3 regions of the Bradyrhizobium sp. USDA 3256 genome follow, and region 1 is predicted to be linked to each of the others. Evidence: predicted binding sites of a transcription regulator. Region 1 holds the regulator's gene; each other region holds the start of a gene.

Region 1 (4,210 bases):
TACCACATGGCCGTGGTCGCCGGCGTCGTGTTCTTCGCGGTGCGCGCGCTGCTTGCGCTGTTTCCGGCGCTGACGGCGGCGCATCCGATCAAGAAATGGGCCGCGGCGGCCGCGCTGGTCGCCGCGGCGTTCTATCTGTTGCTGTCGGGCGCGGAGGTCGCGACGCAACGGTCGTTCTTCATGACCGCCGTGGTGCTGCTCGCCGTGATCGTCGACCGACGCGCGATCACCTTCCGGACGCTGGCAGTGGCGGCGCTGATCGTGCTCGCGATCGCGCCGGAGGCGCTGGTGCATCCCAGTTTCCAGATGTCGTTTGCCGCGACGCTCGGGCTGGTGGCGCTGGTGCAGATCGGGCTACCGAACCTGCTGGCGTCGCCCGACCATTCGGCAACCGCGCGGGTCGCGCTGTGGGGCGGGCGCGAGCTCACGATGCTGATGCTGGCCTCGCTGGTGGCGGGGCTGGCGACGACGCCCTATGCCGCGTTCCATTTCCATCGCGTGACGCCCTACGGGCTGCTCGCCAACCTCGCGGCGATGCCTGTCGTCTCGGCGGTCGTGATGCCGGCCGGCCTGCTCGGGCTCGTCGCCATGCCGTTCGGCTTCGATGGACTGTTCTGGGCGATCATGGGTCTCGGCATCGACTGGATGATCCTGGTGACGCAATGGGTCGCCGCACTCCCGGGTGCGGTCGGCCGCATGGCGGCGTTCGGCATCGGGCCGCTGATCGCAGCGAGTGCCGGCATCATCCTGCTCGGGCTGCTGCGCACGCCGCTGCGCTGGTCGGGCGCGGTGCTGCTGCTGGTGGCCTCGGTCTGGGCGCTCAGGGTGCCGCAACCGGACGTGCTGGTGTCGGGCGACGGCCGCAACGTCGCGGTGCGTGGCGGTGACGGACGGCTGCATCTGATGCACAGCGCCAAGGATGCATTTTTGGTCAAGGAGTGGCTGGCGGCGGACGCCGACGCGCGCACCGCCACCGATGCGTCGCTCGGCGAGGGCGTCTCCTGCGATGCCGGCGGCTGCGTGACCCAGGGACCCGGCGGCGCCTTCGTCGCGCTGGCGACCCGGCCGGAGGCGCTGGCGGACGACTGCGAGCGCGCAGCCCTGATCGTGACGGCGCGGCCGGCGCCGCAGGGCTGCGCGGCATCGGTGATCGATGCCGAGCGGCTGCGCCGCCACGGCGCGCTGGTGCTGCGACGGATCAGGGACGGCTACGCCGTCGATGCAGTCAAGCCCGGCGGGATCGACCGGCCGTGGTCGCCGGCGGTTCCCGGCGACGGCGAGAGCGAGACGACGCTACGCGCGCCCGCCGCCGCGCCGCGGCCTGCGGTGGATGCGACGCCGGCTGAGACCGATCTGCAGGGCGATGATTAGCTGTGGTCTGGCGAGGGGCCGCTTGGCAGCTCGAACAGGCCGAGATGATATTCGTCGGAGTCGGGGGCGTCGGGCTTCTTGACGAGAGTAAAGGAAGCCTCGGGAAATTGCTCCCAGACTTTCAGGTCGTCGGCCGTTACCGTCAGCCAACCGAACCGGAACAGGTAGCGGCCCGGTTCCGTGACGCGTCCAGCCTTTTGCCATGTGACCTTATCGACCACCGCGCACGTCCTCCGTGCCCGATGATGCGCCAAGGCGCCGGCCGACGCAAATCTCCTTCTGCGCCCCGGAAGCGGGAGTCCGGGGTCGCCCGAAATTGCTTAGGTCATTCGCCGCCGAACAGCTCATTCCGCGGCGACGATGCGCTCAACCCAAAAACAGCGTTGCGAATGCGGAGGGCCGCCGCTCCACAACCTTCGGCTTCTGCTCGACCGGCGGATGCAGCGCCGGCAATTGCAGCACGCTGACGCGCTGTCCCTCGACCAGCTGGGTCACCAGCACATGGCTGCCGTCGGGGAATTCGACCGCGTCATGATGCCGATCGGGCACGTCGGGCTCGACTTCGTTGAACACGCCGACGCGATAGTTCAGCGTCTTGGTCCAGATCCAGCGGCTGTCGTAGCGAACGTTCTCGGCGAAAGCGAGCTCGGTGCCCGGCAGCATGCAGACCGCGACAGTGGGATCGTTCTCCGAGGCAAAGCCGCGGGTCGACGTGCCGCGGAACGTCGTCGTGATCAGCGTCTCTCCGACAATGGCGGGGCGCGATGCCACGGCGTGCAGACTATAGTCACACATCGGATGGCTCCTCATTTCGAGGTAGCGACCCGTGCCTCTCCTTGAGGCATTAGGGCCTCTACCAGAGTGGACGATAGCGAACGAGCGTCTGCTCGTTTCTGGGCGATTGTACGACTGGTCCGAGATCGCTCCGATCACAAACACGCGACGCTGCGCGAGAGGTATCGGAGCGCATCGGGCAGGCCGTACGCTACACTATCATGCAAGGAACGATCCGACGTGTTGCTCGTTCCCGGCCGCCGCAAGTATTTGCAATTCAGTATTTGCGATAAAGGCCGATCAGCTTGCCCTGGATGCGGACCCGGTTCGGCGGCAGGATGCGCACTTCATAGGCGGTGTTGGCCGGCTCGAGCGCGATCGATGCGCCGCGGCGGCGGAAGCGCTTCAGGGTGGCTTCCTCCTCGTCGATCAGCGCCACCACGATGTCGCCGGTATTGGCGACGTCGTTGCGCTGGATCAGCGCCATGTCGCCGTCGAGGATGCCGGCATCGACCATCGAGTCGCCGCGCACCTCGAGCGCATAGTGCTCGCCGGCGCCGAGCATGTCGGGCGGCACGCTGATGGTGTGGCTGCGGGTCTGCAGCGCCTCGATCGGCGTACCGGCGGCGATCCGGCCCATCACGGGGACCGCGACTGGACGGTTGCCGTCGTCCTCGGCAATCGGCGGCGTGCTGGCGCGCCGGCCGAGGGTGCCTTCGATGACACTGGGCGTGAAGCCGCGGCGACCGTTGCCGGCGCCGGCCGAGAGTTCGGGCAGCTTGATGACCTCGATGGCGCGGGCGCGGTTCGGCAGGCGGCGGATGAAGCCGCGCTCCTCCAGCGCAGTGATCAGGCGGTGGATACCGGACTTCGAGCGCAGGTCGAGCGCATCCTTCATCTCGTCGAAGGAGGGCGGTACGCCGGCCTCTTTCAAACGTTCATTGATGAAACGCAGTAGTTCGTACTGTTTGCGCGTGAGCATCTCGAGTATTCCCCCGGTTGATAGCGTCGTTCGATTCCGAGACTCTTCTGGTGGGGCCTGCAGGCCGGGCCTGACCTCAGGAGCATGTGCTCAATGCACCTGCTTCCACGCGGCTTCCCGATTGTAGACACCAGTACTCGAAACAAATCATGAACGGACACTATATGTTCGATATGTGTTCCGCAACCACTTAATTTCCGGTGAACGTGTCGGGCAACGCACAATCGGCGGGGCGCGAAAACCCTATTCGGGCAGTGTCAGAATTTCGCATTCGCTGCCTTTGACGGCAGCCGCCGCAAACGGCGGACGCACGAGAAGCGCCCGTGCCGCAGCGAGATTCCCGAGCAGCGACGAGTCCTGCTGCGTCACCGGGGTTGCGACCAGCGTGCCGTCCTCGCGCGCTTCGAGACGCGCACGCAGATAGTCCTCGCGCTGGTCGTTGGCGGCGAGGTCGCGGCCGAGCAGGGCGCTTGCGCGGCGATGATGAATCACTTTCCGGCCGCTCAGCGCCCGAATCAACGGCACCAGGAACAGGAAGGCGCAGACATAGGACGACACCGGATTGCCGGGCAGGCCGATCACCCGCATCGCGCCGAGCCGGCCGTGCATCATCGGCTTGCCGGGCCGCATCGCAATCCGCCAGAACGCCATCTCGACGCCCTCGGCTTCCAGCGACCGCTTGACGAGATCGTGGTCGCCGACCGAGGCGCCGCCTGTCGTGATGAGGATATCGGCGCCGGCCTCGCGTGCCCGGCGGATGCCGGCCGTGGTCGCCTCCACCGTGTCGGCGGCAACGCCGAGGTCGACGGTCTCGGCGCCTTCGGCGCGCGCCAGCGCCCGCAGCGCGTAGCCGTTGGAATAGACGATCTGGCCGGGACCGGGCTGCGAGCCCGGCATCACCAGCTCGTCGCCGGTCGCCAGCACCGCGACCTTCGGGCGGCGGCGCACCGTCAGTTCCGGATAGTTCATGGCGGCCGCCAGCGACAGCGCGCGGTCGGACAGGCGGCTGCCGCCGGCGAGCAGCACCTCGCCCTCACGGAAGTCGACCCCGGCCTGGCGGATGTGCCGCCCGACGCTGGCGGC
Region 2 (4,210 bases), 5.0 Mb from region 1:
AGCCTGCTGCGCGCTCGATCTCGTCATCGCCGTCGACACCTCGGTGGCGCATCTCGCCGGCGCGCTTGGTCGCCCGGTCTGGATGTTGTGTCCCTATGCGCTCGACTGGCGCTGGCTGCGCGACCGCTCCGACACGCCGTGGTATCCGACCATGCGACTGTTCCGCCAGGACAAGCCGCAGGCCTGGGACCGCGTGCTCGCGCGCGTGTCGGAAGAGCTTGCCCGCGTCGTTGCTGGCGAGCGGGAGTTGCTGCTGCCGGTTGCTCTTGCGGGTTGATCGGCGATCACCCGGCACTCATCCCCTGCGCGCCGCCGAGCAGCTTGGCGTTGAGCCGGCCGCCGTCGAACAGCATTTCGTTCACCGCGCCGTCGACGTCGGAGGAGGTGACCTCGCGGCCACCGTCCCTGACGATGCTGGCCTGGGCGAGACGGCGCATCAGCTCCTTGATGAAGGCTGCGCTGACGCCTTCGGTGCGTCGCACGGCGTCGTCGATGACGGGCTGCTCCAGCGGCAGGCCCTTGCCGTAGAGCCGGATCAGCTTGCCGCGCCCGGTCTCGTCGGGCAGCGGCACCTCGATCGCCTGGTCGATGCGGCCGGGCCGGCCGGCCAGCGCGCTTTCCAGCTCTGACGGTTGGAGGTCAGCACGAACAGGATGTCGCAATCCTCCTTCAGGCCATCCATCTCGTTCAGCAGCTTGTTCAGCAGGGATTCCTCGCACGGTCCGCCCATGTCCTCGCGGTCGCGCGCGATCAGGTCGACATCCTCGATCACGACCATGGTCGGCTGCAGCAGCCGCGCGAGGTTCATATAGGCGCCGAGCAGACCGACCTGCTCGGCGGTGATGATCAGCGTGGTGTGATCCGGCAGGTTGGTGGCGAGATAGCGAATGGTGTGGGTCTTGCCGGTGCCGGGCGGGCCATAGAGCAGGATGCCCTTGCGGGTCGACTGGCCGAGCTTGCGCAGCAGATCGCGGCTTTCGACAAAGCCGAGCACGTTGCGGTCGAGCAGCCGCAGCGTTCGGTCCGGCAGGATCACGTCATCGCGAGCGACCGTCGGCAGGCGATGCACGGTCAAGCCACGCGAACGTCCGCGATAATTGGCGCCATCCTCCAGTGACAGGATCTTGCCGCGATAGGATCGCGCCGCATGTACGGCGGCTTCCAGTTCGGCGAAAGTGCGCTGCACGAAAGCATTGCCGGTCGCCCCGGCGGGCAACGCAAGCTCGATTCGCAGCGACGGCTCGTGATTATATTCGCGATGGAAGGTCAGCAGCACGGCGTAGCGCAGTTCGCCGGTTCGGCACAGCCATAGTCCATTGGCGAGGCATTTCACCGGCTCGGCCTCGCCGATATCGACGTCGCGATATTGCGGCGGCGCGATCGCCGGTGCATTCCGGCCGGCCTTCATCAGCGCTGCGAAGTCCAGCGTCTCGTAGCGATATTCTTCATGGATGCCGAAGAAGTGGATCGGATCGGTGAACAGCTTGTCGATCGCGACCTGAACGTCGGCGCGCATGTGGCCCGGAAACTGTCGCGCCCGTGTCACGATCAGGTTGCGTGGCACGCCGGCGAAATGCCAGTCGAGCGCAACGTAAGCGGACCGAAACGTCTCGCCCGGCAATTCTTCCGAGCTGCGGCGTGCAGCGAGCAGGCAGTCGCTGCACAGCGACGCAGTCGTACCGGAGATCAGAATCTCCGTCACGGCCCTCGGGGCTTCGCAGAGATCGCAGGGGCGGCTGGCGTCGGCGGACTCCGTGGTGATCATCAACGGTTGGCCGTTGGAGCGGATCAGCCACTTCGCCGAGTTGAAGATTGCCCGAGCCACCGGTCCCGGATAGGGACCGCACGGAATGGCGCCCTTGGCCTCGATCAAGGCAGCGGAGGCAATGGCTTCCTGCTCGGATTTCCCGAACACCGTACGCAACAAATCCTGCACGAATTCCAGCGGGGTCTCATCGTCGTCGTGAATGAAGAGCCGTACCGGACCGTCGTCGCTAAACACGTCGTGCATGAGACCCCCGAAACGCAATTGGGAACAAAGAACAAAATAAGAACATCACGGCGGCTCCTGCGCGTCAAGCGAAAGATTCTGCCTTCTCATCCCTGACGTGTAGCGAGCCGATCGGCCGGGAACGCGCACTGGAAGTGTAAACGCGGCTCAACGCCTGTGACGATTGTGTTGCGGCAAATGCCAAGAGATGGCCGTCACAGCGGCAAACTTCCGACACACCATCGGGGCGAAAAGGAGTATCCGACATGGCGCGAGCGCGAGAGCAGATTCCTCCCAAGGGTTTGCGGTCGCGCAGTTATTTTATGAGGCCCTCGTGTCGCACAAACTTCGCCTTGCGCTGCTTCTCGTCTTCACTTTGTTCGTCTCTCCCGCGCTTGCGCAGCCGGCCGCCAAGCCGGCGCCGCCGCAACCCGCTACCGGCGACGCGCTGACGCCCGAGCAGGCGAAACGTGCGCTCGACACGCTGCAGGATGACAAGAAGCGCGGCGAGATCATCAACACCCTGCGCGCCATCGCCAATGCCTCGCCGCAGGCGGCGGCGCAGCCGGCGCCTGCGCCCGAGCAGCATTCGCCGATCCCGCTCACCGCCGACAGCCTCGGCGCACAGCTGTTGCTGATGGTGTCGGAACAGGTCGGCGAGATGTCGCGCGAGGTCACCGACGTCGCGCGCACGCTGACGCATTTCCCGGCGTTCTATTACTGGTTCGTGCGCACCGCCAACGATCCGGCCGCCTATGGCCTCCTGATCGACATCGCCTGGAAGCTGGCGCTGGTGTTCGGCTGCGCGCTCGCCGCCGAATGGGTGGTGTTCCGCCTGATCAAGCGGCCGGTCGCGTTCCTGGAAGCGCGGCTGCCGCAGACCGCGCGCGTGCCGGTGCAGACGCTCGCCAGCGTCGATCCGCCGTCGTCGGTTGCCGACGTTACGCCGGCGCCCGAATTGCAGCGGCGCCGGCTCAGCCTGGCGCGGGCCTGGCAGTCGCTGGTCCGGCTGCCTTTCGTGCTCGGCCGCCTGCTGCTCGAATTGCTGCCGGTCGTCGTGTTCGGCGGCATCGCCACCGCGCTGCTCGGCACCGAGATCGGCGATCAGTCGACCACGCGGCTCGTGATCCTTGCCGTCGTCAACGCCTATGTGTTCTCGCGCGTCCTGATCTGCGCGGTGCGCGCGCTGGCGGGGCCGTTCGGCCTGTTCCGCGTCCGTGCCGAGACCGCGGCCTATATCGAGATCTGGGCCCGGCGCATCGTCGCCGTCGGCGTCTCCGGCATCGCCTTTGCCAATGTCGCGCTGCTGCTCGGGCTGCATCGCGCCGGCTATGCCGCGCTGATCCGGCTCGTGATGCTGGTCGTGCATCTGTTCGTCGTCGTCATCATCCTGCAGTGCCGCCGGCAGGTCGCCGACGTCATCCGCGCCCCGGCCGATCGCATCGGGTTTGCGGCGCGGGCGCGCAACCGGCTCGCGGCGCTCTGGCATGTGCTGGCGATCGCGCTTGACCTCGCGCTGTGGGCGGTGTGGGCGCTCAACATCCGCAACGGCTACTCGCTGCTGCTGCAATATTTCGTCGGCACCATCGCGGTGCTCTTGGTCACCCGCCTCGTCACCATGGTGGTGCTGAGCCTGATCGATCGCGGCTTCCGCATCAGCCCGGAGCTGATCCAGCGCTTCCCGGGGCTCGAGACCCGCGCCAACCGCTATCTGCCGTTGCTGCGCAAGGTGGTCACGGCGGTGATCGCCTTCATTGGCTTCGTCGCGCTGCTCGAGGTGTGGGGCGTCGACGCCATCGTCTGGTTCTATGGCGGCCAGATCGGAAGCCGCCTGATCTCGGCGCTGGTGACGATCGGCATTGCCGCGCTGGCCGCGGCCGTGATCTGGGAAGTCGCCAATGCGCTGATGGACCGGCAGATCGACACCCTGTCGCGCGAGGGGCATTACGCCCGCGCCGCGCGCCTGCGCACCTTCCAGCCGATGCTGCGCACCGCGCTGTTCTGCATGATCGTCGCGGTGGTCGGGCTCACCGCGCTCAGCGAGATCGGCGTCAATGTCGCGCCGCTGCTCGCCGGCGCCGGCATCGTCGGCATCGCGATCGGCTTCGGTTCGCAGAAGCTGGTGCAGGACCTCATCACCGGGCTGTTCCTCTTGATCGAGAACACGGTGCAGGTCGGCGACAACGTCACGGTGTCGGGCCTCTCGGGCGTGGTCGAGAA
Region 3 (4,210 bases), 340 kb from region 1:
TAGAAAAATAATAAAGAAATCAGTATCTTGCCTTATCGACACTTCCTCCGCGAGTGTTGCATTTGGGAGACTGCGTTTCCGGTTGAATCAGCGTATAGCTCCAACCGTGGCGCGGGCGCTCGCGTCTGGGATCGTGCTTCGGGACCGTTTGGAAGCCGATCGGGGAGTTGGGGGACTGATAATGAAGAAGTTTTTGCTCGGTACGGTTGCTCTGATTGCGTTTGCTGCGCCTGCAGCGGCCGCCGACCTCGCTGCGCGCCCCTACACCAAGGCGCCGCCGCCGGTGGTTGCACCGATCTATGACTGGACCGGTTTCTACATCGGCGCCAACGGCGGCTGGGGCTCGAGCCACAATTGCTGGGACCAGCTCCCGGCCGGCATCTTCCTCGCCTCGGACGGTTGCCATGACGCAACCGGCGGCGTCGCCGGTGGCCAGATCGGCTATCGCTGGCAGGCCGGCACCTGGGTGTTCGGCCTTGAAGCGCAGGGCGACTGGGCTGACCTGAAGGGCAGCAACGGCAGCGCGATCTTCCCGGGCCTGTTCACCAACCAGTCCAAGATCGACGCATTCGGCCTGTTCACCGGCCAGATCGGTTACGCCATCAACAACGTGCTGCTCTACGCCAAGGGCGGCGCGGCGCTGACCGACAACCGCTTCAACACCTACTTCACCCCGACCGGCGTGCTGGTCGGCAGCGCCAGCGACACCCGCTGGGGCGGCACCGTCGGCGCCGGCATCGAAGTCGGCTTCGCGCCGAACTGGACCGCAGGCATCGAATACGACCACCTGTTCATGCAGGACAAGACCTACAACCTGATCGCCCCCAACGGCACGCTGAACAGCACCATCCGCGATCGCCAGGACGTCGACCTCGTCACCGTCCGCGTGAACTACAAGTGGGGTGGCCCGGTCGTCGCGCGCTACTGATCGCGCCAGGCCGATTTGATCCAGACGAAGGGCCGGCCTCGCGCCGGCCTTTTTGTTTGTGCTGGTTTGTGCGCCGGCTTTTTCGTTGCGTGTACACGCGCACCTCACCGGGGCCGTTTTCGGTGCGTTGTGGTTTCGTGGATACACACGTTCCGGCATTTCTCTGTAGAAGCACCAGCACGTCACGCGACACTGCTGTGACGCTCTCTTCAAAATCTTTGAAGGGACAACAAGAAAATGAGCAAGAAAAACGGGACTCGGACTTTGAAAATCAGGAATGTTTTGCTGGCCTCGGCCGGCATGTTTGCACTGAGCGCTTTTGCACCGGCGATGGCTGCCGACATGGCGGCACGCGCGCCTTACGTGAAGGCTCCGCCGCCGGCGGCGATCTACAACTGGACCGGCTTCTACGTCGGCGGCTTCGGCGGCTACGCCAGCGAGAACTCCGGCACCCCGAGCATGGAGGGCGGCTTCGGCGGCGGCACCATCGGCTACAACTGGCAGGCCGGCAACATCGTGTACGGCCTCGAGGTCGACGCTGCAGGCGCTGACATCGACGCATCGGTCTCGACGCTCGGCGTCACCGCCCGCAGCAAGATCGACTCGCTCGGCACCGTGCGCGGTCGCCTCGGCTTCGCCGTCGACAAGGTGCTGTTCTACGGCACCGGCGGCTACGCCTGGGCCAACAACGAGGTCAGCGTCACCGCGCTCGGCGTGACCGCCTCGCAGAGCAACTTCCACTCCGGCTGGACCGTCGGCGCCGGCGTCGAAGCGTTCATCGCGCCGCAGTGGTCGATCAAGGGCGAATACCTGTATCGCAGCCTCGACAGCGAGACCTATTTCGGCGTGCCGTCCGGTACGCTCGAGCTGCACAGCGCCCAGTTCGGCGTGAACTATCACTTCGGCGGCCCGATCGTCGCCAAGTACTAAGACAAGTATTGAACGAATTGCTGACCGCCGTCGGCGGTCGGATCGCACCGAAAGGCCGGCCTCGCGCCGGCCTTTTTGCGTCAGGGAACCGGCGCTGCTGACGGCTGCTGCCATCAGGCAAACTATCCGTTGATGGACGCTATTCAGCACTGGAAATTGTCGGCCGTTCTTCCTACGTTCCAGTCTTCACACCCCATCGGCGCAAGGTCCCGGCATCACCGGCGATGCGCGCCCAAAAGGCGCCCAAGCATGCGCCCGGAACTGTCGCAATGGATGAAGTGCTCAAGGCGAAGCGCCAACAGAACGCCGGCTCCTCATCGCGCGCCATCACAATCCGTGGCGCGCGCGAACACAATCTGAAGAACATCGACGTCGAGATTCCCCGCGACAAGCTCGTGGTGTTCACCGGCCTGTCCGGCTCCGGCAAATCCTCGCTCGCGTTCGACACCATCTATGCCGAGGGGCAGCGCCGCTACGTCGAGTCGCTGTCGGCCTATGCGCGCCAATTCCTCGAGATGATGCAGAAGCCTGATGTCGACCAGATCGACGGCCTGTCGCCGGCGATCTCGATCGAGCAGAAGACCACGTCGAAGAACCCGCGCTCGACCGTCGGCACGGTCACCGAGATCTACGACTACATGCGCCTGCTCTGGGCGCGCGTCGGCGTGCCCTATTCGCCGGCCACGGGGCTGCCGATCGAGAGCCAGATCGTCTCGCAGATGGTCGATCGCGTGCTGGCGCTCCCCGAGGGCACCCGTCTCTATCTGCTGGCGCCGGTCGTGCGCGGCCGCAAGGGCGAGTACAAGAAGGAGCTCGCCGAGTATCTCAAGAAGGGCTTTCAGCGCGTCAAGATCGACGGCACCTTCTATGAGCTGTCGGAGGCGCCCGCGCTCGACAAGAAATTCCCGCACGACATCGATGTCGTGGTCGACCGCATCGTGGTACGCCCCGACCTCGCCCAGCGCCTCGCGGAAAGCTTCGAGACCGCGCTGAAGCTCGCCGAAGGCCTCGCCGTGATCGAGTATGCCGACGCACCGGCGGCGGCCGCGGGTGAAAAGGAAGACAAGAAGAAAACGGCAAAAATCCACGACAAGAGCGGGCCGGAGCGCATCCTGTTCTCGGAAAAATTCGCCTGCCCGGTGTCCGGCTTCACGATCCCCGAGATCGAGCCGCGGCTGTTCTCGTTCAACAACCCCTATGGCGCGTGCCCGGCCTGCGGCGGCCTCGGCGTCGAGCAGCATATCGACGAGGACCTGGTCATCCCCGACAAGGAGCTGACCCTGCGCAAGGGCGCGATCGCGCCCTGGGCGAAATCGTCCTCGCCCTATTACATCCAGACCCTGACCGCCCTCGGCAAACACTACAAGTTCACGCTCGACACCAAGTGGAAGGACCTCACCAAGAAGGTCCAGAACGCGCTGCTGCACGGCTCCGGCGACGACGAGATCAAGTTCTCCTATGAGGACGGCGTCCGCTCCTACGACACCAAGAAGCCGTTCGAGGGCGTCGTCACCAACATCGACCGCCGCTACCGCGAGACCGAGAGCGAGTGGGCGCGCGAGGAGCTCGGCAAGTATTTCTCCGACGTGCCCTGCGAAGGCTGCAACGGCCACCGGCTGAAGCCGGAGGCGCTGTGCGTCAAGATCGGCGGCAAGCATATCGGCGAGATCTCGGAGCTCTCGGTGAAGCGCGCCGGCGAATGGTTCGAGACGGTGCCGGAAGCGCTCAATGCGCAGCAGAACGAGATCGCGACGCGCATCCTCAAGGAGATCCGCGAGCGCCTGACCTTCCTGCTCGACGTCGGCCTGAACTACCTGACGCTGTCGCGCTCCTCCGGCACGCTGTCCGGCGGCGAGAGCCAGCGCATCCGCCTCGCCTCGCAGATCGGCTCAGGCCTCACCGGCGTGCTCTACGTGCTGGACGAGCCGTCGATCGGCCTGCACCAGCGCGACAATGCCCGCCTGCTCGACACGCTCAAGAGACTGCGCGACCTCGGCAACACCGTGGTCGTGGTCGAGCATGACGAGGACGCGATCCGCCTCGCCGATTACGTGCTCGACATCGGCCCCGGCGCCGGCATGCATGGCGGTCACATCGTCGCCGAGGGCACGCCCGACCAGATCATGCGCAACCCGAAATCGCTGACCGGCAAATATCTGACCGGCGAGCTTTCGGTGCCGGTCCCCGACCGGCGGCCGCCGAACCACCGGCGCACCATCAAGGTCGTCAACGCCCGCGGCAATAACCTCAAGAACGTCTCGGCCGAGATTCCGCTCGGCCTGTTCACCTGCGTCACCGGCGTCTCGGGCGGCGGCAAGTCGACGCTGCTGATCGACACGCTGTACCGCGCCA

What was found. The regulator LexA, encoded in region 1, represses DNA repair genes until DNA is damaged. The targets are predictions, from matches to a motif close to TGTTCNNNNTGTGTTCNG.
Region 2: ACVWY5_RS41870 (ATP-dependent Clp protease adaptor ClpS) is a predicted target of LexA. The motif match lies at 2,039-2,056, and genes of this name have one in related genera.
Region 3: uvrA (excinuclease ABC subunit UvrA) is a predicted target of LexA. The motif match lies at 2,023-2,040, and genes of this name have one in related genera.

What each region holds. Positions count from the first base shown of each region.
Region 1 covers NZ_JBSSAE010000002.1:3,475,243-3,479,452, reverse strand. The annotation lists gene ACVWY5_RS18055 (ComEC/Rec2 family competence protein) at 1-1,371, shown strand, start outside; gene ACVWY5_RS18050 (hypothetical protein) at 1,368-1,592, opposite strand; gene ACVWY5_RS18045 (hypothetical protein) at 1,738-2,166, opposite strand; gene lexA (transcriptional repressor LexA) at 2,423-3,127, opposite strand; gene ACVWY5_RS18035 (molybdopterin molybdotransferase MoeA) at 3,371-4,210, opposite strand, start outside.
Region 2 covers NZ_JBSSAE010000002.1:8,479,873-8,484,082, forward strand. The annotation lists gene ACVWY5_RS41860 (tetratricopeptide repeat protein) at 1-277, shown strand, start outside; gene ACVWY5_RS41865 (hypothetical protein) at 285-572, opposite strand; gene ACVWY5_RS41870 (ATP-dependent Clp protease adaptor ClpS) at 536-2,011, opposite strand; gene ACVWY5_RS41875 (mechanosensitive ion channel domain-containing protein) at 2,325-4,210, shown strand, end outside.
Region 3 covers NZ_JBSSAE010000002.1:3,135,849-3,140,058, reverse strand. The annotation lists gene ACVWY5_RS16365 (outer membrane protein) at 182-928, shown strand; gene ACVWY5_RS16360 (outer membrane protein) at 1,199-1,858, shown strand; gene uvrA (excinuclease ABC subunit UvrA) at 2,128-4,210, shown strand, end outside.